One region of the Mesorhizobium sp. M1428 genome, then DNA from elsewhere that is predicted to be linked to it. Evidence: predicted binding sites of a transcription regulator. Region 1 holds the regulator's gene; the other holds the start of a gene.
The links. The regulator PhoB, encoded in region 1, activates phosphate uptake and scavenging genes when phosphate is short. The targets are predictions, from matches to a motif close to TGTCATNNANCTGTCAT.
Positions count from the first base shown of each region.

Region 2: NKG60_RS23960 (inorganic phosphate transporter) is a predicted target of PhoB. The motif match lies at 3,832-3,848, and genes of this name have one in related genera.

Region 1 covers NZ_JAMYKT010000017.1:46,180-61,406, forward strand. Annotated here, with positions in the region: gene NKG60_RS22445 (hypothetical protein) at 1-125, shown strand, start outside; gene tolA (cell envelope integrity protein TolA) at 184-570, shown strand; gene NKG60_RS22455 (hypothetical protein) at 702-917, opposite strand; gene NKG60_RS22460 (DUF2865 domain-containing protein) at 1,253-2,224, shown strand; gene NKG60_RS22465 (hypothetical protein) at 2,312-2,659, opposite strand; gene pstS (phosphate ABC transporter substrate-binding protein PstS) at 3,314-4,375, shown strand; gene pstC (phosphate ABC transporter permease subunit PstC) at 4,435-5,424, shown strand; gene pstA (phosphate ABC transporter permease PstA) at 5,428-6,279, shown strand; gene pstB (phosphate ABC transporter ATP-binding protein PstB) at 6,276-7,079, shown strand; gene phoU (phosphate signaling complex protein PhoU) at 7,112-7,819, shown strand; gene phoB (phosphate regulon transcriptional regulator PhoB) at 7,836-8,525, shown strand; gene NKG60_RS22500 (ROK family protein) at 8,535-9,779, opposite strand; gene xylF (D-xylose ABC transporter substrate-binding protein) at 10,066-11,106, shown strand; gene NKG60_RS22510 (sugar ABC transporter permease) at 11,249-12,577, shown strand; gene NKG60_RS22515 (ATP-binding cassette domain-containing protein) at 12,655-13,449, shown strand; gene NKG60_RS22520 (CHASE domain-containing protein) at 13,578-15,200, shown strand.
Region 2 covers NZ_JAMYKT010000020.1:23,585-38,811, reverse strand. Annotated here, with positions in the region: gene NKG60_RS23975 (nuclear transport factor 2 family protein) at 1-238, opposite strand, end outside; gene NKG60_RS23970 (carbonic anhydrase) at 249-893, opposite strand; gene NKG60_RS23965 (transporter) at 1,061-2,086, opposite strand; gene NKG60_RS23960 (inorganic phosphate transporter) at 2,174-3,778, opposite strand; gene NKG60_RS23955 (TetR/AcrR family transcriptional regulator) at 3,924-4,460, opposite strand; gene NKG60_RS23950 (efflux RND transporter periplasmic adaptor subunit) at 4,611-5,888, shown strand; gene NKG60_RS23945 (efflux RND transporter permease subunit) at 5,885-8,968, shown strand; gene NKG60_RS23940 (L,D-transpeptidase) at 9,029-9,490, opposite strand; gene NKG60_RS23935 (hypothetical protein) at 10,091-10,258, shown strand; gene NKG60_RS23930 (winged helix-turn-helix domain-containing protein) at 10,342-11,028, opposite strand; gene NKG60_RS23925 (response regulator) at 11,075-11,854, shown strand; gene NKG60_RS23920 (PAS domain S-box protein) at 11,901-13,988, shown strand; gene NKG60_RS23915 (hypothetical protein) at 14,079-14,483, opposite strand; gene NKG60_RS23910 (aromatic ring-hydroxylating oxygenase subunit alpha) at 14,903-15,227, shown strand, end outside.

The DNA.
Region 1 (15,227 bases):
CCGGCCTTTTGCTTGTTGCGGCGCTGCCGAAGTTGCGGCTGACGGCGCTTCGACGCCCTGCATGGCTGATGAAGCGCGTCGCCGGCATCTTGTCATCGCCGATGTCGGCCCTACCATCGAAGTAGTCCCCGTCCTCGAGGGCGGTTCAAGGACAGAGGCCCTGTCATGAAAAGCATTGCTGGAATGGTGGTGATTGCAGGCGCCATGCTGGCGGGTGCAGCCGGTCAATCGAATGCAGCGACGCTCAACACCATGCCCGAGGTCGGGGCTGCCATCCAGGCGTGCTGGACCCCGCCAGCGAATGCCGGGAATTCCACCGTCACCCTGAGCTTCAGCTTCAGGCGCAATGGCACGCTGATCGGCCGGCCCAAGCCGACCGCCATCCGCGTGGCCGGCGACGAGAAGGCGCGGCAAGCTTTTGTCGATGCGGCGATTGCGGCCGTGGACCACTGCCTGCCGTTGAGCCTTTCACCGGCGCTGGCTGAAGGCATCCCGGGCAAGGTGTTCACTCTGCAATTCAACTCGCCTAAACAAAAACAGCCTGCAACGCGAGTGCAGGCTTCGCCTTGATCTTTTCCGACATCCGGATTCCACTTTTCCTAATGCATGTCGCGCAAAGTGTGCAGCGGTTTTGCGACAACGACATGCATTAGACAAGAACCTAAGCGCGTCACATGAGGCCCGGTCGACCGCGATGCGCTTTAGTGGCGGCTTCGTCTCGCCTCGACATGTCGCGCCAGTTCCGGCATTTCGAAGACATAGTCGCTCCAGGCCGATTCCGGTATCTGGCCGGCGAGATAGCACTCCAGCAACAGCCTCTGCTCGTGGTCAAGTGGCCTCGGTGCGCGTTCATGGTCCAACCCAAGTGAATGGAACAGATTCCTGGTCAGGTCCGCGACAGTGAAGTGGATCGACATTTGCGGTCTCCTCCTTGGCCGCTCAACGCCGAACCCAGGGCTAAGGTTTCAGCAACGGCCGGCCGGTAACGCCGGATTGATCGCGATGCGGAACCCGCCGCGCGCATCAAACGTCGCCGTGGCGGGCGTCCGCCGGCGTTGCTGCCGGTTCGTCTCAATCTTGAAATAAAAATGTAATATTGAATTTACACGAGTTGATCTAATACACTAGAGCTAAAGTCTCTGTCGGCAGTTCGATCTACTTCAATTAGGTGAAACTGATTTAGCCAGTACTTATCCATAGTCGACAAAGAAGAAATCCTGTTCTCGGCGCAACAAGGATAATGGTCGTTCCAATGACACGCTTCTGGCCCTTCACGATTCTGATGCTAGTGTCGGCAATAGCCGTTGCGCTCGGCACATCCTTCTCCTACGCGGATAGCTGCGGTGCTATCAGGAGCCAATTGGTTTCGGCGGGGCGCGGCGGCGGGACCAGCCCCGAGCTTGCCCAACTGCACCGGCAACTCGCCGCGCTTCAAAAGCTGGAGAGACAACGCCGATGCACGGTGAAAACGGCCGGCTTCTTCTTCAATCCCTGCGCAGACCTGGTCAGTAGCAAGGCGGAGGTGCAACGGCAAATCGCGAGACTGGCGAATTCGGGCAGGGACACGTCCGGATTGAAGGCCAGGTTTGTCGCGCTGGGCTGCGCCGCCCCGGCTGCCAAGAAACAGCAGGCGCAGCAACGCACAGCACCCAAAGCCCAGTCCGCAGGCACAACAATTGGCGGCAATCGGATGCTGTTTTGCGTTCGCTTGTCGGACGGATACTTCTTCCCCGCGCCAAAATCGCAGTTCGCCAAGAGCGACGATCTGAAGGAAACGGTCGATCAGTGCCGCTACATCTGCGACGATGCCGGCGTCGACCTCTATACGCTGAGCGACGCCACCCGCGAGACCGAAGAGATGGTCGCACTCGAGTCGGGAAAACCCTATGTGGAGCTACCTGCCGCGTTCCGGTACCGCGACGACGCGAATTTCAAGGCCTGCGACGTCAAGCGCTACTACCGGCGCGTCGCCGAACTCAGGGCACGAACCGTGACACCGGCCAACATGACCAACGCCATCATTCCGTTGCCGACGGCAAAGCCGGATTTTGGCATCGTCGCGGAAATTCCTGAATCCGGGATCGAAACCGCCGGTGCCGCTCCCGCAGAGGCAAAAACGCAGGCTACCGAGGTGCAAGGGGCTGCCCAGCATCAGTCGATCGAAAAAGCGGTCGGAGCGCGGCCGGTGAGAGTGGTCGGGCCGGCCTTTTTCCCGGCGGACTGACCAAGGCAGGCGGCGGTCCGAGACGGCGAACGGCTGGCCAGATAGCCTCTTCAAGGCCTGGAGGCGCGCGTCGACCGACGTCGCTGGTTATTCGCAGACCATGCGGGCCCGTTTGCCGGGCTCGCTGACGTTCCTGCAAGTTAGCGGCTTCGTCGGCTCCGGCGACGGCGGGTTGACGGCAACCCTCCTCCGTGGCGCTGCAACCGAAGCTGCGCTCCTGCGCACCGCCAGCCTTTTCGGCGTTTGCGGCGCCACTGGAAAGACGTCGGTCTCCAGTTGCGACTGTTCGGCTTGCGCCTGCGGCGAAGGCCGGTCCCAGAACCGGCGAACATCGAGCGGCTTGGGAATGATGACGGTGCCGTCATAGCTGCGCGCGCAGCCGCTTCCCAGAGGCAGCGCCAGGCACAGGAAGACAGGCAGAATCCGTCGAAACATCAGCAACACCCCTGCAAGCTTATAACGCTGCTTCGGCCTGACCGACAACCGGCGGAATAGGGCGGAGGGAGTAGATACGGTGAAGTAGAAGTCTTCGCACTTCCAGTCGAAGGCCTTGCTCGAAGATCGAGCGCCGGGTCGGGCGCGGATGGAGGTCCAGCGCGAGTTAGAAACGTGCGATTCGTCAACGCTTCCAGCGTAAGGCCATGGTGCGATCGCACCATACCAAAGCCGCGCTCAATCGCGACAATGGGATTCGAAGTTCCGCTCCTCCAGTTACGGGCGGGAGCAGCGACCGCCGGCAAGAAACAGGGTCAGATTTACCCCAACGGACCTGTTTAGGCGATGGCGCGGCCATGACACGCTCTGGCTGCATGCAACGCGCTCCCGTCCGGCTTTTTTCTTTTCAAGGCCGGTGGCTGCGATCGCCGAGCAGACGATGCCGGGCCGGAATTCACGCAAGCTGCTGATTCCAACGGCAAAGCGCGGCCCACTCCGACAAAGGCCGCAGCCGCTCCTTCTTAACCCCGGCTGGACGACGTTACCGGAGCGACATGAAACTGTCATGCGACTGTAATAATCGGGGGCTATTGGCCTCAGCGGGCGCCGGAGGTATGGCGCCGAGAGACCATATTCCGACAAGGAGCAGGCCACATGAGACATTTCATCCGCTCGGCGGCCGTTGCGATTGCAATGGCTGCGGCGACGACCACCCTCACCCTGTCCGCCGCGCTCGCCGCGGACATCTCCGGCGCCGGCGCCACCTTCCCCTACCCGATCTATGCGAAGTGGGCCGACACCTACAAGAAAGACACCGGCGTTGGCCTTAACTACCAGTCGATCGGTTCCGGCGGCGGCATCAAGCAGATCAAGGCCAAGACCGTTACCTTCGGCGCTTCGGATGCGCCGCTGAAAGGCGAAGAGCTTGAAGCGTCCGGACTGGCTCAGTTCCCGATGGTGATGGGTGGCATCGTTCCCGTCGTCAATCTCGAAGGCATCAAGCCTGGCGAGTTGGTTCTCGACGGCCCGACGCTGGCCGACATCTTCCTCGGCAAGATCACGAGCTGGGATGACGCAGCGATCAAGAAGCTCAATCCAGACGTCAAGCTGCCTTCGCAGGCGATCGCGGTCGTTCACCGTTCCGATGGTTCGGGCACGACGTTCAACTTCACCTATTACCTCGGCGACGTCAGCGCGGACTGGAAAGAAAAGGTCGGCGTCGACAAGGCCGTGGAATGGCCCGTTGGCATCGGCGCCAAGGGCAATGAGGGCGTTGCCAACAACGTCTCCCAGACTGGCGGCGCGATCGGCTATGTCGAATACGCCTATGCCAAGCAGAACAAGCTCACCCACACCGACATGATCAACAAGGACGGCAAGAAGGTCGAGCCTGCCGCGGCGGCGTTTTCGGCGGCAGCGGCCAATGCCGACTGGAGCTCGCAGCCGGGCTATGGGGTGATCCTCGCCAACGAGCCGGGCGCCGAGTCCTGGCCGATGACGGCGGCGACGTGGATCCTCCTGTACAAGAAGCCGGACGACGCCGCGACCACCGGCGAGGCGCTCAAATTCTTCGCCTGGGCGTATGACAAGGGCGACGAGATGGCGGGCGAGCTGGACTACGTTCCGATGCCCGACAAGGTGGTCGAGAGCGTCAAGGCGATGTGGGCCAAGGAAGTCGTCGGCAGCGACGGCAAGCCGCTCTACTCGGCTATGTAATCTCCTCCAGGGAGGGCGTCGACGGCGCCCTCCCTGTTGCCTTTAATCGCGAGGACCCAATGACCATCGCTTCCGATGCCATGCCATCATCCGCAGCAGCCCGGGCCAGGGAAGCTACGGTGCGGCGCTTCGCGCTCACAGATGCCATATTCCGCGGTCTCACCCGCGCTTCCGCAATTCTTGTGCTGGTCATCCTCGGCGGTGTCGCGATCTCGCTGTTTGCCGGCTCATGGCAGGCGCTGTCCTCCTTCGGTTTTTCTTTCCTGACGACTGAGAGCTGGAATCCGGTCACGGAAAAATTTGGCGCACTGGCGCCGATCTACGGCACCCTGGTAACGGCGGCCATCGCCATCCTGATCGCGGTCCCGATCGGCATCGGCATTGCAATCTTTCTCACCGAGCTCTGCCCGCGCCCGCTCAGGCGCCCGATCGGCATAGCGGTCGAGCTATTGGCCGGCATTCCCTCGATCATCTACGGCATCTGGGGCCTGTTCGTGTTCGCGCCGTTCCTGCAGACGACGATACAGCCCTTCATAATCAACATCTTCCACGGCGTGCCGGGACTATCCAGCCTTTTCGCCGGCCCTCCTTACGGCATCGGCCTTCTGACCTCGGCGCTGATCCTCGCCATCATGGTGCTGCCCTTCATCACCTCGATCACCAAGGACGTCTTCGATACGGTGCCGGCGGTGCTGAAGGAATCGGCCTACGGCATCGGCTGCACGACATGGGAAGTGACCCGGCGCGTGGTCATTCCCTATACCCGCATCGGCATCATGGGCGGCGTCATGCTTGGCCTCGGCCGGGCGCTCGGCGAGACCATGGCGGTGACCTTCGTCATCGGCAACGCCCACCGCATCAGCGCCTCTCTGTTCGCGCCGGGCACGACCATCTCGGCCACCATCGCCAATGAATTCACCGAAGCCGACGGCGATCTCTACACCTCCTCGCTGGTTTCGCTCGGCCTGATCCTGTTCGTCATCACCTTCCTGATCCTTGCCGCCGCCCGCTATATGCTGATGCGGATCGACGCCCGTACGGGAGCCTGACCGATGTCGACATCCTCATCGCTCCACAGCCGCCGCAAAGCCAGGAATTCGGTGATGATGGCGCTTTGCGTCGTCGCCGCCGGCATCGGGCTTGCCTGGCTGGCGCTCATCCTCGGCGCGCTGGTCTATAAGGGCACGGCCGGGCTTTCGCTTGCGGTCTTCACCGAGATGACGCCACCACCGGGCGAGGCCGGCGGCCTGCTCAATGCCATTGCGGGAAGCCTGCTGATGACGATCATCGCTGTTGTCGTCGGCACGCCGATCGGCGTGCTGGCGGGAACCTACATGGCCGAATATGGACGTTTCTCGCGCATCACCACCGTCGTCCGCTTCATCAACGACATCCTGTTGTCGGCGCCGTCGATCATCATCGGCTTGTTCGTCTATGAGTTGATGGTGCGGCCAATGGGGCATTTCTCGGCCATTGCCGGCGCCGTTGCGCTTGCCATCCTGGTCATTCCGGTGGTCGTGCGCACCACCGAAGACATGCTCAACCTGGTGCCGAACGCATTACGTGAAGCCGGTGCCGCGATCGGCGCGCCGCGCTGGGTGGTGATCCGTTCGGTCGCCTACCGCGCCGCATTATCCGGCATCGTCACCGGCATATTGCTGGCGATAGCGCGCATTTCCGGCGAGACGGCGCCGCTGCTCTTCACCGCGCTCAACAACCAGTTCTGGAGCAGCAATATCAACGCGCCGATGGCCAGCCTGCCGGTGACCATCTTCCAGTTCGCTCTCAGCCCTTACGAGGAATGGCAGCAACTGGCGTGGACCGGCGCACTCATAATCACCCTGACGGTTCTGGGCTTGAGCATCCTCGCCCGCAGCCTTACCGGACGCAGAGAGGACAGATGACACAGATGTTGTCCCCGGACATGACGATGACCGAAACGGTCGCCGAGAAGACGAAGATCGAGGTCAAGAACCTCAACTTCTACTACGGCCAGAGCAAGGCGCTAAAGGACATCAGCCTGTCGCTGCCCGAGCGCAGCGTCACGGCCTTCATTGGGCCTTCGGGCTGCGGGAAATCGACGCTGCTGCGTGTGTTCAACCGCATCTATGAGCTCTACCCGAAACAGACAGCCGAGGGCCAGGTGCTGCTCGACGGCAAAAACATTCTCGACCGGTCGCAGGATCTCAACCTCCTCAGGACCAAGATCGGCATGGTGTTCCAGAAGCCGACGCCGTTCCCGATGTCGATCTACGAGAACATCGCCTTCGGCGTCAGGCTCTACGAAAACCTCGGCAAGTCCGAGATGGACGGCCGCGTCGAACAGGCGTTGAAGCGCGCCGCGCTGTGGAGCGAGGTCAAGGACAAACTCAACGCCAGCGGCTTGAGCCTGTCCGGCGGCCAGCAGCAGCGGCTCTGTATCGCCCGCACCGTGGCCGTGAAGCCGGAAGTCATTCTGCTCGACGAACCGGCGTCCGCACTCGACCCATTGTCGACCGCCAAGATCGAGGAACTGATCGACGAATTGCAAGCCGACTACACGATCGTCATCGTCACCCACAACATGCAGCAGGCGGCGCGCGTGTCGCGCCAGACCGCCTTCATGTATCTGGGTGAACTGGTCGAGTTCGACCGGACCGAGAAGATCTTCACGTCGCCCCGCGAGAAGCGCACGCAGGATTATATCACCGGCCGCTTCGGCTGAGCCGTTCCGATCATGCATATGAGGACAGGACCATGGGCGAACACACAGTCGCTTCTTTCGACGAGGATCTCGAGCAGATCAGCAAGCTGATCCGCGACATGGCCGACCTCGCCGGTTCGATGGTCGGCGGGGCGACCAAGGCCCTGTTGAATTCCGACAACGTGTTGGCGCAACGCGTCGTTTCCGACGACGCCATCATGGATGCGCGTCAACGCGAACTGGACGACCGCGCCATCACCCTGATCGCCAAACGCCAGCCGATGGCCCACGATCTTCGCCATGTGGTCGGAGCGATCCGCATGGCCGGCGACCTCGAACGCATCGGCGACCTTGCCAAGAATATCGCCAAGCGTGTGAGTGCGGTCGGCCTCAGCGTCACGCCGCGCGACTTGTCGCATTCCATCGACGCGATGGCGCAGCTGGTGCTCATCCAGGTGCAGGGCGTCATCGAGGAGTATGCTGCAGGCGATGCGGCCGCGTTGGCCAAGCTGCGTGCCGCCGACGAGCGCATTGACGTCAAATACACGTCCGTGTTCCGCGAGCTATTGACCTACATGATGGAAGATCCGCGCAACATCACCGCTTGCACGCACCTGCTGTTCTGCGCCAAGAATCTGGAGCGGATCGGCGACCATGTCACCAACATCGCCGAAAATGCGTATTATGTGCTGACCGGCGAGCAATTGCCGGTCAATCGTCCGAAGCAGGACGAAACGACAATGTCCGCGCCGGTGACATGATGGGGGTGCCCAGCTGATGATCGCACCACGAGTAATGGTGGTGGAGGACGAGGAGCCGTTGGGTGTGCTGCTCCGCTACAATCTCGAATCCGAAGGCTACCAGGTCGAGGTGGTGACACGCGGCGACGAAGCCGAGATCCGTTTGCAGGAGAATGTGCCCGACCTTCTGGTGCTCGACTGGATGATACCAGCGGTTTCCGGCATCGAGCTCTGCCGCCGGTTGCGGGTGCGCCCCGAAACCGAGCGGCTGCCGATCATCATGCTGACCGCGCGCGGCGAGGAGAGCGACCGGGTGCGCGGTCTTTCGACCGGCGCCGACGACTATCTGGTCAAACCGTTTTCTACACCGGAATTCATGGCCAGGGTCAAGGCGCTGCTGCGCCGCGCCAAGCCGGAAGTGCTGTCCAGCGTGCTGAAGGTCGGCGACATCGTGCTCGATCGCGAATCGCACAGGGTCTATCGCAAGAAGAGCGAGATCAGGCTCGGACCGACCGAATTCCGGCTGCTGGAGTTTATGATGCGGCATCCGGGCCGCGTCTTCTCGCGCAGCCAGTTGCTCGATAATGTCTGGGGCGAGACGATCTACATCGACGAACGCACAGTGGACGTCCATGTCGGCCGGCTGCGCAAAGCCGTCAATAACGGCCGCATGCCGGATGTCATCCGCACCATCCGCGGTGCCGGTTATGCGATCAGGGAAGATTGATCCGCCTGGTCAGGCGACGTTCTTTCGGACGCCGGGCCTCATTTGCGCGCCCGGCGCGAAAATCTCCTGGTCGACGAAGCTTAACGCCCGCATCGCGCAGCCTTCGCGGATCAGCGGCAATTCGTTCGGCTCAGTGTCGAAAGAGATCGAGCCGGAATGCTGGCCGCCGGCGGTCTGTGCGATTGCCTTGCGCAAGGCCGGCTCGATCAGATCGAAGGCGGCGGCACTGGCGCCGACCATCGCGACCGGTGCCGGATCGATCAGCGCGAACAGCGAGCCGAGACCGAAACCCAGCGCTTCGCCGGCCTTGCAGTAGGCCTCGCGTTCCGGCCCATCTTTCTCGCGCGCCCGGGCCGCCAGGGCGCGCATGTCGGCGTCGCTGACGTCGGCGACCGGTTCGCTGTCTTCGCTCATCTGCCTGGCGTTGCGCCAGATGGCGTAGTTGCCGGCATAGGCCTCGATGCAGCCGCGTCGTCCGCAACGGCAGAGCGCGCCGCCTGGACGATGGATCATGTGGCCAAACTCGCCGCCCGAGGAATGCGTGCCGGTGAACAGCTCGCCCTTCAACACTAGCCCCATGCCGATGCCATGCGAAAGCAGGATGGCGATGAAGTCGTCGCGATAGCGGTCCGGCTTGCGCCAGCGCAGAGCCACCGCCATCATATTGCAGTCGTTCTCCACCGTTGCCGGGATGCCGAATTCGTCCTCCAGCATGTCGGCAAAGGCAATGTCGGTCTGCGGCGTGATCGGCGACCACAGCATGGCGCGTGCAGGGGAGTCGGTAATGCCCTGGATAGCTAGGGCGATGCGGGCGACACTGCGGACGTCAAGGTCTGGATCCTCAAGTCGGCGCCGGACGATGGCCATGCATTCGCGGATCAGTTCGTCGCGCGGCATGGTCAGCGTGTCCAGCCGGCGCTGTTCCTCGGCGACCACCTGTCCCGCATAGTCGATAATGGCGGCCGACAGGAAATTCAGCGACAACACCACGGTCAACACCGCCGCAGCTTCCGGGTTGAGGGCGAGGCCGACCTGCGGACGACCGCGTTTCAACGAAACGGGCTCGCTTGCCTTGCTCTCGGCGAGGATGCCTTCCCGTATCAGGTCGGAGGAGATCGCCGATATGGTCGAATGGCTGAGGCCGGTGGTTGCTGCGATCTCAGTACGCGATGGCTGGCCGGCCCGGCGCACCGCCGAGATCACCATCGCCCGGTTGCGCCGGCGCAAATCGTCATGGCGGATTCCGACCGACATCGTTTTGCTTTCCTCCCGGTTGCCGCGGCCGCTCATGAACCGGAAGCCGTCGGTAATGTCCGACAAACAGTGTCGGATGCAGGCAAATAGTGTCAGATGCGGGTGGCGCTGTCATCGTTTATTCCGACGCTCGAAAAAACTCGCAAAGTCATCAAAATCCATCAGAATCGATGTTGACAGCAGCCGGAGATCGGGCCAGTATTTTTTCGAGGCTCGAAAAAATTAGAGCTTCTAAGCTGGTCTTTGAGCCAATTGGTCACGCCGTACGCGGCGCAGGGAGGATATGATGAAGAAATTCACGACCGCCATTCTGGCGGGTGTCGCCATGACGCTGGCGCTGGCGTCGGTGGCGCAGGCTAAAGACAAGGTCATCGGCGTTTCCTGGTCGAACTTCCAGGAAGAGCGCTGGAAGACCGACGAGGCCGCAATGAAGGCGGCCATCGAGGCCGCCGGCGACAAGTATATTTCCGCCGACGCGCAGTCCAACCCCGGCAAGCAGCTCACCGACGTCGAGAGCCTGATCTCGCAGGGCGCCAACGCACTGATCATCCTTGCGCAGGACGCCTCGGCCATCGGGCCGGCCGTGCAGAAGGCGCTGGACGAAGGTATTCCGGTTGTCGGCTACGACCGGCTGATCGAGAACAAGGACGTCTTTTACCTGACCTTTGACAACAAGGAAGTCGGCCGCATGCAGGCCCGCGAAGTGTTCAAGGTGAAGCCGGAAGGCAACTACGTCTTCATCAAGGGCTCGGGTGCCGATCCGAATGCCGATTTCCTGTTTGCCGGTTCGATGGAAGTGCTGAAGGACGCTATCGACAGCGGCAAGATCAAGAATGTCGGCGAGGCCTATACCGACGGCTGGCTGCCGGCCAACGCCCAGAAAAACATGGAACAGTTCCTGACGGCGAACGACAACAAGGTCGATGCAGTGGTCGCGGCCAATGACGGTACTGCCGGCGGCGTCGTCGCAGCATTGACGGCGCAAGGGTTGGCTGGATCTGTTCCGGTCTCGGGCCAGGACGGCGACCACGCCGCGCTGAACCGCATCGCGCTCGGCACACAGACTGTGTCGGTGTGGAAGGATGCGCGCGAGCTCGGCAAGAACGCCGCCGAGATCGCCTCGCAACTGGCCGACGGCAAGCAGATGACCGACATTGCCGGCGTGAAGGATTTCACCACGCCCGGCGGCAATACCGTCAAGTCGCTGTTCCTGACCCCGGTCGCCATCACCAAGGATAACCTCAACGTCGTCATCGACGCCGGCTGGATCAAGAAAGAAGAGGTCTGCGCCGGCGTGGCGGCGGGCACTGTTGCAGTCTGCAACTGAGCCGACGTTTCCGAGACGTCCGAACGCCGCGGCCGCTCGCCGCGGCGTTTTTTCAACAAGAGTTGTTTTTCCGCTTCCGGCGGATAACTTCTAGGCCGCTTCCGGCATCCGCGGCAGACGGCAACCCGGCGGGAGAAACATGATGACCGACACGACTTCCAACACGCCGGTCGACAGCACGGCAGACCGGGCGCGTGAATCCGAGCTCGGCATCGTTGCCCGATTTCTCAAGGCAACCGAACTCGACACGCGCATGCTCGGCATGGTCGGCGCGCTGCTGGTCATCTGGGTCGGGATCCACATACTCTCGGGTGGGCTTTTCCTCACGCCGCGCAATCTCTGGAACTTGTCGGTGCAGACCTCCTCGGTCGCGATCATGGCGACCGGCATGGTGCTGGTCATCGTGATGCGCAACATCGATCTTTCGGTCGGCTCCGTCGAAGGCGTGATCGGCATGGTGATGGGCGTGGCGCAGGCCGAATTCCTCATCCGCGTCATGGAGTTCCAGCTTGGAAATCCCTGGATATGGATCATCGCGCTGGCTGCCGGCGTGGCGCTCGGCCTCCTGATCGGCGCGTTCCAGGGCTTTATCATCGCCTATCTCGAGGTTCCGGCCTTCATCGTGACGCTGGGCGGCCTGCTGGTCTGGCGCGGCATGGCATGGTTGATGACGAGCGGGCGCACCGTCGCGCCGCTCGACGCCACCTTCCAGCTCATGGGCGGCGGGCCGCGTGGCTCGATCGGCGCAACCGCAAGCTGGATCGTCGGCATTCTCGCCTGTGTGGGCGTCGCCTTCATGCTGCTCAACGGCCGGTCGCAGCGCAAGCGGTTCAAATTTCCGCTGCGCCCCGTCTGGGCGGAGACCCTGCTCGGTGTTGTCGCCTGTGCCGCCATCCTCGGCGCTGTCTGGATCGCCAATTCCTATCCCTGGCCGATCGGCATCGTTCGCCAGTACGCCCAGCGGAACGGCATCACCCTCCCCGAAGGCGGGCTGTTCATCGCCCATGGCATCGCCATACCGGTGCTGATCGCTGTCGCAGTCGGCATCGTCATGACCTTCATCACCAAACGCACCCGTTTCGGCCGCTATGTCTTTGCCATTGGCGGCAACCCGGAAGCGGCGGAACTCGCCGGCATCAACACGCGCTGGGTGACCATGAAGGTGTTCATGATCATGGGCGTGCTGGCCGCGATCAGCGCGGCGATTGCTTCGGCCCGCCTCAATGCGTCGACCAATGCGCTGGGGACCCTGGACGAACTCCTGGTCATCGCGGCGGCGGTGATCGGCGGCACGTCGCTCGCCGGCGGCTCCGGCACAGTGCTCGGCGCCATGCTCGGCGCGCTTTTGATGCAGTCGCTGCAATCCGGCATGGTGCTGCTCGGCATCGATTCGCCGCTGCAGAGCATTGTTGTCGGCGCCGTGCTGGTGGTCGCGGTGTGGCTCGATACCGTCTATCGCAAACGGGTCTGAGCATGATCCCGCAAGGTGGAAACCGGTTGTCGGACAAGATCATGCTCAAGCAGGATCTATAGGGAGGAAGAACAAGCATGGCAGACAAGACCGCTCCCACGCCGCTGATCGACATGCGCAACATCTCCATCGCCTTCGGCGGCATTCGCGCCGTCGACGATGCCTCGGTCGATCTTTTCCCGGGCGAAGTGATGGCTTTGCTCGGTCACAACGGTGCCGGCAAGTCGACGTTGATAAAAATCCTGTCCGGCGCCTACAAGCGCGATGCGGGCCAGATTTTCGTCAACGGCGAGGAGGCTTCGATCTCCAATCCCCGCGACGCCAAGAAGTACGGCATCGAGACGATCTACCAGACGCTGGCGCTGGCCGACAACGTCGATGCGGCCGCCAACCTGTTTCTCGGCCGCGAGCTGATGACCGGCTGGGGTACGCTCGATGACGTCGCCATGGAGGCCGAGGCGCGCAAGGTGATGGGCAGGCTCAATCCGCGTTTCCAACGCTTCAAGGAGCCGGTCGTAAAGCTTTCAGGCGGCCAGCGGCAGTCGGTTGCGATCGCCCGCGCCATCCTGTTCAACGCCCGCATCCTGATCATGGACGAGCCGACGGCGGCACTCGGGCCGCAGGAGACGGCGCAGGTCGGCGAACTGGTCAGGCAGCTCAAGGCCGACGGCATCGGCATTTTCCTGATCAGCCATGATATTCACGACGTGTTCGAGCTTGCCGACCGCGTCTGCGTCATGAAGAACGGTCGGGTTGTCGGCACGGCGCGCACGACCGACGTCACCCAGGACGAAGTGCTCGGCATGATCATCCTCGGCAAGTGCCCACCCGGCGCCCTTCCGGGGCCGGGAGCCCTGAAGATTGCCGCATGAATGAGAATTAGCCGGCTAATCACAAGCCGCCAAAATGTGCCAGCCGTCACCATGCTTTGGCCTCGCCATTGTGTTGGCGTCGGGACTTGCCCATAAAGAGCCGAACCGTCCACGGGACGTATCAGCCATTGAAGAAGCTTTTTCCGACTGTCGCTTTTATCGCCGTCGCGCTGATCAGCCTGACGATGGCGGGTTTTGCGTATTTTGCCACCCAGGAGGCGGCCCGCATTAAATTCGACGCGACGGCGGACGACGCGCTTAACCGGATCGAAAGCCGCATCGACCTGGACCTGTCGCTGCTGCGCTCAACCCGGGCGCTGTTCGACGCGCGCAATGGCGGTATCTCGCAAGGCGAGTTCAAGGCTTTCTTCAACGCGCTCGACATCAACAATAATTTCGCCGGCCTGCGCGGCATCGGCTTCCTCCGCCTGGCGAAAACGGGCAACGAGGCGGCGGTCGAGCGCGACATCCTGCACGATCACGGCGCAAGCCATCCGATCTATCCCGACACGAACTTACCGTGGCGCACGCCCATCGTGCTGTTCGAACCGCTGGATCCGTCCAACAAATCCAGCATCGGCTACGACATGTTCACCGGGCCGGCGCGGCGCGAGGCGATCGAAAGGGCGATGGCCGACGACCAGCAGCACGCCAGCGGGCTGGTGCAGCTCGGCAAGGATACGGGTGCCGCGCAGACCTTTACCGGGTTCCTGGTCTTCGTCCGGCTCAATGTCGAAACCGCGCCGGACGCCGTGAACGCGTCGAGATCCTCGACTGCCGGCTTCCTTTATGCGGCCTTCCGCGCCCGTGATCTGTTCCAGGCCGCGCTCAGCCGGGCACCATTGCTGCCGGTCAATACCGAGATCTATGACGGCACGGTGGACAGCGACAACCTGCTGTTCCAGTCGGAAACGCCGCCTGTTTCGGGCCTCGGCGACAGGCTGCTAGTCACCCGCAAGATCACCGTCGCCGGCCGGCCGTGGGTCGTCCTGTTCAGGCCGACAAGTGCTTTCTCGCAACCTTCCTCGCGCGCCATCCCGGTGATGCTCGGATTGTTCGGACTGCTGCTTGCGGGCGCCATCGCGCTGGTGGCCCGCTATCAGGAGCGGGCCTATGAGGCGGTCTCGCTGCTTCACGAAACGACCGAAAAGAGCCTGCTGGAAAAAGACCTGATGCTGCAGGAGATGAAGCATCGCATCAAGAACTCGATCACGCGGGTGCTGGCAATCGCGCGCCAGACAGCATCGCACACCACCGACGTCCAGGAATTCTCGGCTTCTTTCTCGGCCCGGCTGCAGGCGATGGCGGCTTCCCAGGACATGCTGACGCGCTCACGCTGGCAGAAAGCCGATCTCGGCGACCTGCTGCGCATCGAGCTTGGCCAGGTGTTCGGCAGCGAGCTTCCTGAAGGGCTGTTGTCGGGACCGGAGGTTCTTCTTGACGAAAAAACGACGCAGGCACTCGGCCTCGTTTTTCACGAACTGGCGACGAATGCGCTGAAGCACGGCGAAGCCGGCAATTCAGTCGGTGCGCTGAAGGTCGACTGGTCGCTCGAAGGCCGCGGCGGCGCCCGGACATTGGCTCTCAACTGGCGTGAGGCCGGTCAGAAGAAGCTCGAGACACCGGCAAAGAGCGGTTTTGGCACCAGGCTGATCGATCTCAATGTCACGCGCGAATTGCGTGGCACAATCAGGCGCGATTTTCACGAAGATGGCTTGAACGTGGAAATCAAGGTTCCGCTGCCGGCCTGAAACCGCCGTCTCGTGGGCCGCATCGCG
Region 2 (15,227 bases), on a different contig from region 1:
CGGCGACGGCGCCTTGCCACTCGGCGATCGAGGCGATGAATTCCTGCTTGCTTTGCACGACGCCGAGGTCGTCGAGCTTGATGCGGACGTTGTCGGCGAGCAGGTCCGACAATTCGCTGCGGTCGGCGACGAGCAGTGCCGAATACCAGCGGTCGATGATCGCGCTGTCGTCGGCACGGGCGAAATCCGCCGAGCAGAGCAGTGCCGCAGCCGCGAACGCGTCCCGAAGTCGCACCATGCCCAGCCTCCTACTCCGTGTCGGGCCGCTCGAAATCGCCGGTGTCCTTGTTCATCACCCAAAGCTCCCCGGTCGAAATATCGAACCAGGCGCCGTGAAGTGACAGCCGCCCCTTGCCTTCGAGGATCGAAACACAAGGGAAGGTGCGCAGATTGGCAATGGAATAGCGGATCGAGATGCGCTCCAGTGCCGTCTGGCGCTCGGTCGCGGTCATGAAGGTGCTCGACGATACGGTCTCGGCCGCCGGCGCGATCAGGCTCATCCATTTGCCGATGAAATCACCCGGCGACAACGGCGCGGCCGTGGTGTCGAGTGCCGCGCGGATGCCGCCGCAGCGGCCGTGACCCATCACCACGATGTTCTTGACCTTGAGGCTCTGCACGGCAAATTCGAGCGCCGCCGATGTCGAGTGGAACTGATCGTCGGGCGCATAGGGCGGCACCAGATTGCCGACATTGCGCAGCACGAACAACTCGCCTGGCCCGGCATCGAAGATCGCTTCAGGCGCGGCGCGGGAATCGCAGCAGGCGACGATCATCGTTTCCGGTGCCTGGCCCTCCCGCGCCAGCGCGCGATAACGCCCGCTTTCGGTGAGATACCGACCGCTCATGAAGTTGCGGTAGCCGGTGAGAAGATGCTCGGGAAGGTGAGGCATGGGCAGCGATGGGAGCCTTTCCGGGTTAAAGGCACGGTTCAATCCCGAAAGGCTCTAGCGCATCGGCCCGAAAATCGGAACCGATTTTCGGAGGGCGGGATGGCGTGGTTTCGACGTGCCAGCCCGTACTTTGCATACGGGTGAACGAACGGCGCCATTAATCGGCCTCAGAACCGCAGATTGGCGCCGGCGCGCAGCAGAAGCCAGTAGAACAGGCCGGTCGCGCCAACCGCCAGCAGCATCGCCAGGAAGAAGCCGCTAGGACTCTCGGCAAATGGCAGTCCGCCCGTGTTCATGCCGAAAATGCCGACGATCAGCGTTCCCGGCAAAAGCAGCGCGCTCATCACCGCCAGCGCCTTGAGGCTGCGGTTCGATTCGTCGGCAAGCTCAGCCGCAAGCTCCTCCTGCAGCAGCCTTGCCCGGTCGTTGATCATGACGACCTCGCGGTCGAGCCGTTCAAGGCGCGCAGCAAGCCGGCGCAAAACTTCATGTGCGCCGGCGGAAAGGTTCCAGACGGAACGGTCTTCATCCTGGAAAAGGGCCGCCAGGGCCGAGATCGGCCGATGCAGGGATACGGCAAGGCGGCGCACATCCTTCAGCTGCCGTCTTTCGTCGGCAAGCCGCTCGGTCACGAGATGATCCTCGACCGCATCCAGCCGCTTCGTCGCCGCGGCGAGCCGCAGGCTGGTGGTCTTGCAAAAAGCCATGACCAGCGTTTCGAACAGTTCGAATGCCGTGGCCGGCCGCAGCCCCGCGGCAAGGGCAGTGTGCACTTCCTCCACCGCCGCCAGCGGATGCCGGCGGCCGGTGACCAGCAGCCGCTCCGAGACCGCAAAATGCAATCTGCCGATGGTCGTCGACTGATGAGCGATCTCGCCATGCAGGTCGGCCGAAATGCCGTGGACGACGCCATTCTCATGCGCCAGCACCAGGCTGTCCTCATGTCCTTCGAGGATTGCATGAGCCGACGCCGGCAGCGCGCAGGCGTGGCTGACCCAGGAATGGGCGCGCCGGTCGACAAGGTCGACATGCAGCCAGACCCAGCCGTCCGCTGAGGCTAGCGCGGCCTCTATGTCTCGGGGCGCCAGCGGTTCGGGAGCTTTGCCGGGAGCGGCATGATAGGCCCAGACCAGCCCAGGAGTATGGTGCTGATCGTCCGCGGCAAGCAATGTCAGATGCGATGCGTCATTCATGGCCGCCGCCGAAACAATGCACGTTCAGGTGATCCGGGCGGCGCCGGGGCCGGCGCCGCGACATTCTGGTCAAAACCCTGCCCCCGCTCAGAACACCTGGCGGAAGATGACGAACAACACGAAGGCAAGACAGATGGAGGCCGGAAGGGTCAGTATCCAGGCCATCAGCATGTTGCGCACCGTCGACCATTGCAGGCCCGAACCATTCGCCGCCATGGTGCCGGCAACGCCCGAGGACAGCACATGGGTGGTCGAGACCGGCAGGCCGAGATAGTCGGCCGATGCGATCGTCGCCATCGCGACAAGCTCGGCGGACGCACCCTGACCATAGGTCAGATGGCTTTTGCCGATCTTCTCGCCGACAGTGACGACTATGCGCTTCCAGCCGACCATGGTGCCGAGGCCGAGCGCAAGCGCGATGGCGACCTTGACCCAGAGCGGGATGAACTTCGTCGCGTTGTCGACCGCCTTATGATAGGTCGTCACCGCCTTCAGGTCGTCTGCCTCCATCGGCAGCAGCTTCTTCTTGTCTATCAGCTTCAGCGCTTCACCAATAAGATAGATGTTGTTGCGGGCGTTGCTGACCAGCGTTGTCGGCAGCTTTTCCACGGACGGATAGGGCGACAACATGGCGCTGGTGTCGTGGATGAAGCTCTGCAGGGCAGGCGTGGTCTCGTCCTTCCATGTCTTGGTGCGAACGGCGTCACCGACCACGGTCGCCGCGTCGGTCACGGCGACGCTGGGCTTGACGTATTTGCCGAGTACCGTTTCGACCTGCGTCGCCGCGGACTTGTAAGCTTCGAGATAGTTCACGTCCGGTGTGCGGTTGAGCGCGAAGGCGGTCGGCACCACGCCGATCAGGATGAGCATGATGAGGCCCATGCCCTTTTGCCCGTCATTGGAGCCGTGGGCAAAGCTGACGCCGGTGCAGGTAAAGATAAGCAGCGCGCGGATCCACAGTGGCGGCGGCGCGCTCGACTTGGGCGCCTCGTAGAGCTCGCGGTTCCTGACCAGCAGCTTCATCAGCAGAAGCAGCAGCGCGGCCAGGCCGAATCCGACCAGCGGCGAGATCAGAAGCGACAGGCCGACATTGGATGCCTGTGACCAGTCGACGCCGCTGGTGACGGAGCCGGCCGGGGCCATGAACTGGTTGGCGAGACCGACGCCGATGATCGAACCGATCAGCGTGTGCGAGCTCGAGGCAGGCAGGCCGAGATACCAGGTTCCGAGGTTCCACATGATCGCTGCGACCAGCAGCGCGAAGACCATGGCTAGCCCCGCGCTCGACCCGACCTGAAGGATCAACTCGACCGGCAGCAGCGAAATGATGCCGAAGGCGACCGCCCCGCTGGCGGTAAGCACGCCGAGGAAGTTGAAGAAGCCGGACCACATCACCGCAAGCTCGGCCGGCATGGAATGCGTGTAGATCACGGTTGCCACCGCATTGGCGGTGTCGTGGAAACCGTTGACGAATTCGAAGCCGAGCGCGATCAGCAGCGCCAGCCCAAGCAGGATCCACGGCACCGCGACGGTGCTGGTCAGGTCCTGGCTGAGCGCGTAGCCGACATAGGCAAGGCTGCCCAGAATGATGGTGGCAAAGGCCGGCAGAAACCATTTGCCGGTGCCGTTTGGCCGGTCAAGCGGATGCTCCGGCCTTGGAATTCCTGCCTCGCTTGAAACAATATCGACCATATCCCACTCCTCCTGCGTTGCAGCAAAGAATGGGAGGACGCTATGTCGGTACAATGAAGCCTGTGTGACGGCAGGCACTTTGGGTTGACGCAAACGGGCGATCGAAGCGACCGAGGCAACTGAACCCGGCCGGCGCATTCCTGGACTATTCCGCTATCTCCAGCAGCGTCGATATCAGCAGCCGGCGCTCTTCGGCGGAGAGAATGTCCGAGCCGAACAGGTTCATGCTGCGAAGCCCTTCGATGGCGAGATAGCAGACCAGCAGCGCCCTGAGGTTAGGAGTCTCCCCCTTCAGCTGCTGGAACAGCTGCCGCCTGAACGATTTTATCGGCGTCAGGAAATCGGGATCCTCGGCAATCGCCGAAAAAATCCAGGACGCCGACGGTTTCGACTCCTCCGCATGCTCGGCCGAAAGCCTGATATAGGCCGCAAGCGGGCTCTCTCCGCTGACGCCGTTGGTGCGGGCGGCCTCAAGCGCCTGCTGGAACGCACTGAGGTAATCCTCCACCAGCGCCTGCATCAATTTCGCCTTGGTCGGGAAATTGTAGAGAAGACCACCCTTCGACACGCCGGCACGGCTGGCGACCGCATCCAGCGACAGGCTGCCAGGACCCGTCTCGCGCGCCACGGCGGCGGCGGCGGCGAGAATTTTCTCGCGCGAATTTGCTCTGCGGGCCTTCATCAAGCGTTCCCCATTCATTAGCTTAGGCGGAATTGACAAGACCGTCCAGACGGTACAGTAAGATCGCCGTCATTTGAAATTGGGACCAGTCACAGGTATGTGTTCCGGTCGTCCGACCGTTATGCTGGGCCATGGCCGAGGGAACTGTTCGTGATCAAGCGCTTCATCATCGCCTTCATTCTGCTCGTGCTGGTGTGCGGCGGCATCGTCGGCTTCAACCTGTTTCGCGACAATGCGATCAAACAGTTCTTCGCCACCATGAAGCCGCCGGCCACGACCGTGTCGACGGTCATCGTCAAACCGATGTCCTGGACGCCCGGCATCGAGGCGATCGGCACTGTCAGTGCCGTGCGCGGTGTCGACCTCACGGTCGAAACCGCCGGCATCGTCAAGGACATCCTGTTCCATGCCAATCAGAAAGTCGCCGCCAACGCCGTGCTGCTGCAGCTCGACGATGAAGTCGAGCGAGCCGATCTCGTGGCGTCGAAGGCGCAAGCCACATCCGACCAGACGACGCTGATGCGCGCTCTCGAGCTGCAGAAGCGTGGGGTCGGTACCGACGCTACGCTCGACACGGCACAGGCAGCGGCATCGGTCTCCGCTGCGCAGGTAAACAAGCTGCAAGCGGTGCTCGACCAAAAGCAGTTGACGGCGCCCTTCAAGGGCACCGTCGGTATTCCGAAAATCGACCTTGGGCAGTATCTCACACCCGGCACCGCCGTCGTGACCTTGCAGGACATGGATACGATGCGTGTCGATTTCACCGTGCCGGAGCAGCAGCTTCCGCAGCTGAAGATCGGACAGACGGTACGGCTCGGCGTCGGCGGCGACGACATGCCGTTCGCCGGCAGCATCCGCGGTATCGATCCGAAGATCGACCCGACCAGCCGGCTGGTGACGGTGAGGGCGGAGGTCGGCAATCCGGAAGGCAAGCTGACACCCGGTCAGTTCGTCCAGGTGCGCGTCGAACTGCCCGAGGAGAACAACGTGCTGGCGCTGCCGCAGACGGCGCTGACTTCCAGCCTGTACGGTGACTTCGTCTTCGTGGTGCGCCCGGCCAAATCCGGCGAAGCCAACGGGGCGGCTCCCGAGGCGAAGCCGGAGGAAAAGTCGGCTGCAGATGCTGCCAAGCCCGCAGCCGAAGCACCCGCGGCAAAACCCGAAGAAAAGCCGGCCGCTACCCCAGCCAAACCGGCAGCGGAAGCCAAACCGGCAGCGGAAGAACAGAAGCCACAGCTCGTGCTCGCCCAGGTGTTCGTCAAGCCAGGCCGCCACAACGCCGGCCTGGTCGAGATCCTGGAGGGTATCGAGCCCGGCGACGAAGTCGTTACCGCCGGCCAGAACCGGCTCTCCAACGGCATGTCCGTTGCCGTCGACAACACGATCGATCCGAGCAAGCCAGGGAACCAGCAGGCAGCCCAGCAATGAGCTTTTCCGACCTCTTCATCCGCCGCCCGGTCCTTTCGACCGTGCTTGCCTGCATGATCCTGCTTCTGGGTTTTCAGGGCATCTTCAACCTTTCGATCCGCCAGTATCCAGAGGTTGAAGAAACGGCCATCACGATCACCACGGCCTATCCCGGCGCCAGCGCCGACCTGATCCAGGGGTTCATTTCCGCGCCGATCGCGCGTGCCGTCGCTTCGACCGAAAACATCGATTATGTCACGTCGTCGAGCCGGCCGTCCTCCAGCACCGTGACGGTGCAGATGAAGCTCGGCTCCGACCCCGACGTCGCGCTGAACGAAGTCTTGTCGAAGGTTCAGAGCGTTCGCGGCGATCTGCCGGACGAAACCAAAGACCCGGTGATCGTCAAGGGCACCGGCCAGCAGTTCGCGATGATGTACATCTCGATGCAGAACCCGAACATGACGCCGGAACAGCTCACCGAATATATCGAGCGTGTCGTGCGGCCGCGTATCTCGACGGTCGAAGGTGTTGCCGACGTGCAGATTTTCGGCGCCGCCGAATATTCGATGCGTGTCTGGATCGACCCGATCAAACTGGCGGCGCGCGGCGTGACGGCGGCGGAAGTGCTGACGGCCATCAACGAATCGAATTTCCTCTCCGCGCCCGGCGATACCGAAAACAAATATGTGGCTTCCTCGATCACGGTTCGCTCGACCCTGCAGACGCCGGAGGCTTTCGCTGCCCTTCCGCTCCGCTCGAAAGACGGCAATGTGGTGAGACTGCGCGACGTGGCCCGCGTCGAGCTCGCCGCGGTGAGCACCGACACCAGGGTCACCTTCAACGGCAAGCCCGGCATCTTTCTCGCCATCTTTCCGACGCCGGCCGCCAATCCGCTGACCACCGCGGCGGCGATCCACAAGATCGTGCCGACCATCCAGGAGACGCTGCCGCTCGGCATGACGATCGAGATCGTCTATGATTCGACCGAGCAGATCAGCGCGTCGATCGAGGAGGTGTTCAAGACCATCGGCGAGGCGGTCGCCATCGTCATCGTCGTCATCCTGCTCTTCCTCGGCTCGTTCCGCTCGGTGCTGATGCCGATCGTGACCATTCCGCTGTCGCTGATCGGCGTCTGTTTCCTGCTGTTTTCTTTGGGTTATTCGATCAACCTCTTATCCTTGCTGGCCATGGTGCTGGCGATCGGACTGGTTGTTGACGATGCCATCGTGGTGGTGGAAAACATCCACCGCCACATGGAGGAAGACGGTTTGTCGCCGATGCAGGCGGCCTTCAATGGCATGCGGGAGATCTCGTCCGCCGTCGTCGCCATGACGATAACGCTGGCCGCGGTGTTCGCGCCGCTGGCCTTCACCGGCGGTCTGACAGGCGCACTGTTTCGCGAATTCGCGGTGACGCTTGCCGGCTCGGTGGTGCTTTCGGGTGTCGTCGCCCTCACCATCACGCCGATGATGTCGGCACGTATCCTGAGGTCCGGCTCGCACAGCCGTTTCCAGCGCATCGTCGACAATACGTTCGGGCGCGTCGAACACGTCTATGAGCGGCTGGTCACCGGTTCGTTGAACTATCGCCCGGTGACGCTGATGATCGTCCTCGCGCTGGTCGCCACGACCGGTTTCATGTTCACCAAGACCTCGAGCGAACTGGCGCCGGAAGAAGACCAGGGCTTCTTGCTGTCTATTGTGAACGCGCCGCGCTATGCGACGTCGGACTACACCGAGACCTATGTGAATCAGATTCTCGGGCTGGTGAATGATATCCCCGAAACCAGGGCGCGGTTCTCCGCCGTCGCGTTCCAAGGCCCGACGAACAGCGCTTTCGTCGGCTTTGCGTTCAAGGACTGGGCCGAGCGCGCGCGCAGCTCGAAGGAACTTCAGGAAGACATCACTGCCCGCCTTGCCAAGGTGGCAGGCGTCGAGGCTTTCGTCTTCGCGCCGCCGACGCTGCCCGGCTCCGGCGGCGGCCTGCCAATCACAATGGTGGTGCGCTCGACCGGCGAGGCCTCCCAGGTTTACGAGGCGGCCGAGAACATCAAGAACAAGGCGCAGGCCTCCGGTCGCTTCCTCGCCGTGCAGAATTCGATGTCCTACGACGCGCCGGAAGTGACGGTGACGATCGACCGCGACCGCGCAGCGGCGCTCAACCTGCCGATCGCCGACATCGGCCGGACGCTGACCCTGTTGGTCGGTGGCGCCGAGGTGGCGCAATTTGACCGCGAATCCAACAGCTACGACATCATCCCGCAGGTACCGCAGCAATTCCGCGACAATCCCGAAAAGCTGGGCGAGTATTTCGTGCGCAGCGTGTCGGGCGAGATGGTGCCGCTCTCGGCGGTGGTGAAGATCTCGACCAACGCGTCGCCGGCCGCCATCGAGCAGTTCAACCAGTTGAACTCGGCCACGATTTCCGCTCTGCCATTGCCCACCGTCACCACCGGTGACGGGCTGAAGACCATCGAGGACATTGCCAGGGAAAGCCTGCCCGACACGTTCTTCATCGACTATACCGGCCAGTCGCGGCAGGAGAAGCAACAGGGCTACACGATCATCATCGCCTTCGCGGCGGCGGTGCTCGTCATCTACTTGGTGCTGGCGGCGCAATTCGAGAGCTTCCGCGACCCACTGATCATCATGATGGCGGTGCCGCTCTCGATCTTCGGCGCGATCGTGCCGCTTAATATCGGGCTCGGCACGCTCAACATCTACACCCAGGTCGGCTTGATCACGCTGATCGGCCTGATCACCAAGCACGGCATCCTTTTGGTCGAGTTCGCCAACCAGCAGCGTGAAATGCACGGCATGCGGCGGCGCGATGCGATCATCGCGTCCGCCAGGGTGCGGCTGCGGCCGATCCTGATGACGACGGCGGCGATGGCGCTCGGCGTGGTGCCGCTGATCATCTCCAGCGGCGCTGGTGCCGCGGCACGCTATTCGATGGGCCTGGTGATCTTCACCGGCATCCTGGTCGGAACCATGTTCACGCTGTTCGTGGTGCCGATGTTCTACACCTTTATCGCCAGCAAGGACCTGCCGCATCATGCCGAAAAGCCGGATCCGAAGCTGATGCCGGTAATGCCAGATTAGATTCCGCTAATAAAGAAGGCCGGATCTCCGGCCTTTTTTGAGAGCGACGAGAGGCATCGCTCATTTGACGATGACGATGCTGGTGTTGGCCGGGCCGAAGACCTCGACGAGCTGGTAGAAATCGGCGGCGTTGTCTGGATGCAGACGCACCCAGCCATGCGAGGCCGGCTGGCCGAGGCGCTTGATGGCGCTTGTCGCATGTACGGCGTAGCCGCCGCTGAAGAACACCGAATGCGGCATCGGGGCGTTGTCGTATTTCTTCGAATACCACATTTCATGCATGCGGGTCGGCTTGAACGAACCGGTCGGCGTGACGTGCGTCCTGTCGCCGGTCGAGACCTTCCAGGCGAATGTCGGCCGGCCGTCGACCAGGATTTCCATGGTCTGCTGTGACAGCGACACACGCGCGACGATCTTGTTGGCGGCGTGGGCTGCGCCGTTGCCGGCACTGACAAGCAAGGCAGTACCGGTGATGACGGCGGCGGCGATGTTGATGAGCTTGGCGGAAATGGCAGTGCACATGATGTCCCCCTTATTCTGCCGGTCGGGGCCGGCTCAATTCGATGACCGGCTTATCGGGACGTCATGTTTCAAGCCGATTTCGCTAGATGCTCGTTTGTGTTTCGATTCTGTTTCCCGTGGTTAACAGAAAAGGTCCGTGCAAAGCGGCTTGCAGTTGCACGACGTCGTCATGACGGCGGCGTGTTTGCCTAGGCGGATCGGCCAAACCGCGGCACGAATACGCGATTTCTTTTCGTTTGAGAGGAATTCACCTGACTCCGAAACCGAGCTGCAACAAAGCGCGGCTTCGGCGGCATGATCCGGATACAGCGAACAGAGAAAGTTGACCTAACGAAAACAGCCGGCAACGAACGATCGGAAGCCAACACTGTTTTCGCTACGGTCTGGATTGGTCTGGACAGTTTCCAGCCTGCGCGTCGGCCGGCTCAAGCCCCTCTGGCGGGGGCGGCTTAGGGCCGTTGAGGATGCGCGGCGCCTCCGGCAACTTGCAGCCGAGAGGACCGAAGGCCCGCGCCGCAACGGGGGGCTCCGCGGGCGGCGCGGGCGCTTCGGGGGTTCCCCTGAAGTGCCCGCAAATTCCAATCTTGAGGAACGAACAGGATGAAAACGAAATTCGCTGCTTCCGTGCTTTCCGCCCTGCTCTACGTGCAGGGCCTGCTCGGCATTGCCGGCCTCGCCACCGTGCTGCTGAAGGAACGTGCCCATGCCGGCGAAGTCAGCACGAACAGTGATATGCCGTCCGGCCCGTCGCTTCTCGTGGTGCGCTGAGGAAAGAGCATCGGGACTCCAAGAGTGGAAAACCGGTTTTGCGAAAACCCGATGCTCAAGACAAAAGGGTGGCCGTCCTGCATTCAATCGGCGAATTGCGTCGGCGGATCGAACCGGTAACCCGCACCCCGTATGGTGGTGATGGTTTCGGTATCGAGCTTGCGGCGCAGCCGCACGATGCGCGAATCGATCGACCGATCGAAGGCTTCGGCATTTTCGGCGGGCGCGGCGGCGATGATGTCGTCCCGCGTCAGCACCTTGCGCGGGCTGGCCAGGAACAGCCTGAGCAGCGCCACCTGCCCGGGGGACAGCTGTTCTTCCGTGCCCGAGCGGTGCATGACAATTGCCGATCGGAGATCGACGGTCGCGTTCTCCAGCACGATCAGTTCCCCGGCGCTCCTGCCGCGCCGAGCCAGAAGGCCGCCGATGCGAGCGGCAAGCTCCCTGACATTGAGCGGGCTTTCGACGACGTCGGCGGCGCCGAGTTCGAGTGCCAGAACCTTGTCGACCAGATCGGCCGGGCGGCAGATCAGGATGAAATCCGGTCCACCTTCGCCGCCATGTCGCCTGAGCAGGTCGCGCCCCTCCGCCTGGCTGACGCTGTCGCCGACAACCACGACATCGATACCCTTTTCCGAAAGCAGCGATTCGGCTTCCCACGGCTGTCGCGCCGCGCGGACGTCATGCCCGCGCCGCTCGAGATGATCGGCGAGATCGGTCGCGATTACTTCAGCGACGGAAACAAGCGCGATAACGGATCGTGCAGCCATGTTTTTCTACCCCGCATGCGGCAACCCAAGAAGAGTGCTGGACATCATGTTTATACCCAATCTACTTTCCGCTGAAAGCGGGAGCGAAAGCATCGTGCGGGCACGAATTGTCATTGTCGAGGACGAGCCCGACCTGAGGGACGCGGTCGCCGAGTATCTCGGCGCCAGCGGCTATGATGTCGCTACGGCCGAAAGTGCGGCGGCGGCGCGCGACCTCCTGGAAACCCAGTCTTTCCATCTGGCCATTCTCGACATCGCCATGCCGGGCGAGGACGGCCTGTCGCTCGGCCGCTGGATGCGGTCGAAAATGCCGATCGGAATCATCTATGCGACGGCCGCCGGTACCGCGCTCGACCGCATCGTCGGACTGGAGCTCGGCGCCGACGATTACATCGTCAAGCCTTACGAATTGCGCGAAGTGCTGGCCAGGGTGCGCAGCGTGCTGCGTCGCGTTCCTGAGCCGACCGAGCCACAAAAGGCCAAGGCTGAAACATCCGGCGGCCGCCGGTCCGTGAGCTTCGGACCCTTTCACGCCGATCTCGACGGCAGGCTCGTCACCGGCGCCAACGGCGCGGTCATCGACATGGCCAAGAGCGAGTTCGACGTGCTGGAGGTGTTCCTGACGCGCGCCAACCGGCTGTTGACGCGGGCGGCGATCTCCGAGGCGATCGGTTTCGTCGAGGACCCGGAATCGTCCCGCGCCGTCGACATCCGCATCATGCGGCTGAGAAAGAAGATCGAGGCAGATCCAGCCAATCCGAAATTCCTGCGCACGGTGCGCGGCGAAGGCTATATCTTCTCGCTGCCAGCCGGGGAAAACAACTAAGGCCCGGCGGCTTGAGCAAGCCACGGCCAGGAAATGACGGCTGACCATGACAGCTGAAACAACACGCGCGGACGTGCAGGGCGCCAGGCAGGGCGCGGCGATGGCGGCCGTGCATGTGGTTCGCCGGCTACGCGAAGCCGGCGACTGGCAGCGCGAGATGGAGGGTATTCTCCAAACGCTGTGCGAAGCCATGGATTGTCACCGCGGCATCCTGTTTCGCCTGCGCGAACTGCCAGGCCAGGGCTTCGCCCAGTCGGTCGCCGCTTATTGGATTGCCCCCCGGTTTGGCGGCGAACTGGCGTCACCGACAGTCATCGTGCAGTCGGTCGTCGATTCGGACCCATTGCTGGAACGGCTGGCGGAGGACGAGCGTCAAGGCAAGATCTTCGCCGGGCACACACGCGATCTCGAAGGCTTTCTGCGGACGGATTTCGAAAAGCAGAACATCAAGTCGTTCCTGTCGGTGTCGGTCTTTTCGCATGGTAATTTGTGGGGCACGCTGGCGGTCAACGACTGCATCCACGAACGCGAATGGACCGACCAGGAAGAGGCGGCGCTGCACATGGTGGCACTCGCCATCGGCGATGCCATCGAACGGTCGCCCTCCGACGCGCATGCCAGCGACGTCATTCGCCGCACCATGCTGCAGGCCTCGCTCGACGCCATCATCGTCATCGACGAGACCGGCTCGATCATCGAATTCAATCCGGCCGCCGAGAAGATGTTCGGCTATCGGCGCAGCGATATCCTCGGCAAGGACCTGCTCGATACGGTCGTGCCGGAATATTACCGCAAGGGCTATGCGTCGGGTGCCGAATACATGTCGGGCCGCGGCGCGCCGATGGTCGGCCAACGGCTTGAAACGGTCACCCAGAATGCCGCCGGTGAGGTTTTTCCGATCGAGCTGACCGCAACCGAGATGCGCGTCGCCGATCGCCAGCTGATCTTCGGCTCCATCCGCGACCTGCGCGACAAGTTGCGGGCTGAGGAGGAAATCAACCGCCAGCGCGAAAAACTGCACCAGAACGAGAAGATGGCGGCAATGGGCTCGCTGCTTGCCGGCGTTTCGCACGAGCTCAACAATCCGCTGGCCGTGGTTGTCGCCCAGTCGACGCTGCTGCACGAATTCGCCGCCGATCCGCAGACCAAGGTGCGCGCCGAAAAGGTGCGCGCCGCTGCCGAGCGCTGCGGCCGTATCGTCAAAAGCTTCCTGTCGATGGTCCGCCTGCACCCGGCGGCACAGGCCGAAACCGATCTCAACCAGGTGATCCGCGCCGCACTCGAAGTGACCGCCTATGGTGCACGGTCGAGCGGCATCATCATCGACACCGATTTCGCCAGCGGTCCGCTGCTGGCCATGGCCGATGCCGACCACGTGACGCAGGTGGCCGCCAACTTCCTCATCAACAGCCAGCACGCCTTGGCCGGCGTTGCCGGCGACCGCCGGATCAAGGTCCGGACCTTTCGCAGCGACCGCGGCAATCCCGGATTCTCGGTCGAGGACAACGGACCAGGCGTGCCGGAAGCGATACGCTCACGCATATTCGAATCCTATTTCACCACCAAGCCGGTCGGCGTCGGTACCGGCATCGGTCTGTCGATCTCGAAATCGATCATCGAGCGGCACAATGGCAATATCTGGTTCGAGGAGGTTTCGCCGAGAGGTGTGCGTTTTGTCGTGCAGCTGCCGGCGATCGCTGCCGGCGCGGCCGCCGCCGGCGAAGCTCCGTCGCGGTCGAGCGGCTTGCGTCACGCGCTGATCATAGACGATGAGCCGGATGTCGCGGCGTCGCTGTCCGATATTCTGGAACTGATGGGCATCAAGTCGCGGATTGTGCCGGCCTGGGTCTCGGCCGCCGCGACGCTGAGCGGCCATGTGCCGCCGGACATCGTGTTTTCCGATTTGCGCATGCCCGGTACCAGCGGCATAGCCGCCTATCGCGAGCTACTCGCCGAAATGCCGGGTCTGGCGCGGCGCTTCGTGCTTGTCACCGGCGATCTGATCGGCGCGAAAGGCGAGATCGAGGCGCTGCCGGCGCAGCAGCGGCCGCCAATCCTCGAAAAACCGTTCAGCACGCTGGATGTGCGCGGCGTGCTCTCGGCCATTGCCGAGCAGGCCGCTCTGGGCGGCTAGACTCCGCGATCTCCCCCCGGAAGAAAAAAGGCTCCCGGCCGACATTGCGGCGGGAGCCTGACTGGAGTGCTGGAGGGCGCTCGCAAAAAATCAAAAAACGTTCGGCGTATCAGCCAGCGGGGCGGCATTGGCGATCATGCGGACCGGTCGTGCCTTGCCCGACTGGGCAGCGATGACGCGCAGGCAATCCAGGCTCTCGGCGCCCCAGGCCTGCCCCTTGCAGGCAAAATCTATCTCCGGCATCGCCAGGCGCGCCGTCTTGGTGGTGGTTATCGCGCCATCGATGAGGTTGGCCGGCGGGTTTAGTGAGGCGAAGGCCGGACCGACGGTCGGCGTCAACGCCATGCCGGCAAATGCGGCAGCCGCCAACAGCATGAACATCGCCATTGGATGATCACTGGCGCGCTGGCGCAGCGCCAGCTTCGGGCGCCGGTCGTTACGCTGGGGACCCTGCTGGCGAAGGTCGGTATCGGTGATCTGGATTTTCGTAGGCATCGTCGTTTCCTTCGGTCTTCTTCTTTTCCCTGTTGAAACGAACTTAATCGCACCTTGTAACCGGCCAACGATGATGGATTAACGATTGTGTAACCGGCATGAAACCAAGCCCGCGGCCATTCCCGGGCAAACCGATCAGGCGTAGCTGGCAGCACCGGTGGCATTCCGTGGTCGTTTTCCGCTACCCACGGCACCAGATCCACGTCGCCTTTCCAGGCCCACGGAGCGTCGGGCGCTCAACAAGCGTAAGGGGATTAACGTCTGGAATTCCCGGGATTTTCCCGGCTTCGATCGTTCGGACGCGGCTCTCAAATCTCGCTCGATTTCTCGTCAAGAATTCGCTCCATTTTCGCAAGCCATTGCATTTCAATGGAAAATATGCTTTTATTGAACGAGCATTCAATAACTAAAGAGCTTTTATGAACCCGCATCTGCGTGACGTGGCAATCCCCAACGATTGGGATCGGCGGGGCCTGCCGGGCTGGAGCTATCATTCCGACGCCTTGCTCGAGCTCGAGAAAGAGCACGTCTTCCGCAACCATTGGCAGATCGCCGGCCATGTCTGCGACGTGCCCAACGCCGGCGACTATCTGACGATGGATGTGGTTGGCGAGCGGGCGCTCGTCGTGCGCGGCAAGGATGGCGTTGTGCGCGCTTTCAACAATATGTGCCGCCACCGCGGCAGTCGCGTCGTTGCCGACAGCCAGGGCACTTGCAAGAATGCGCTGGTCTGCCCCTTTCATG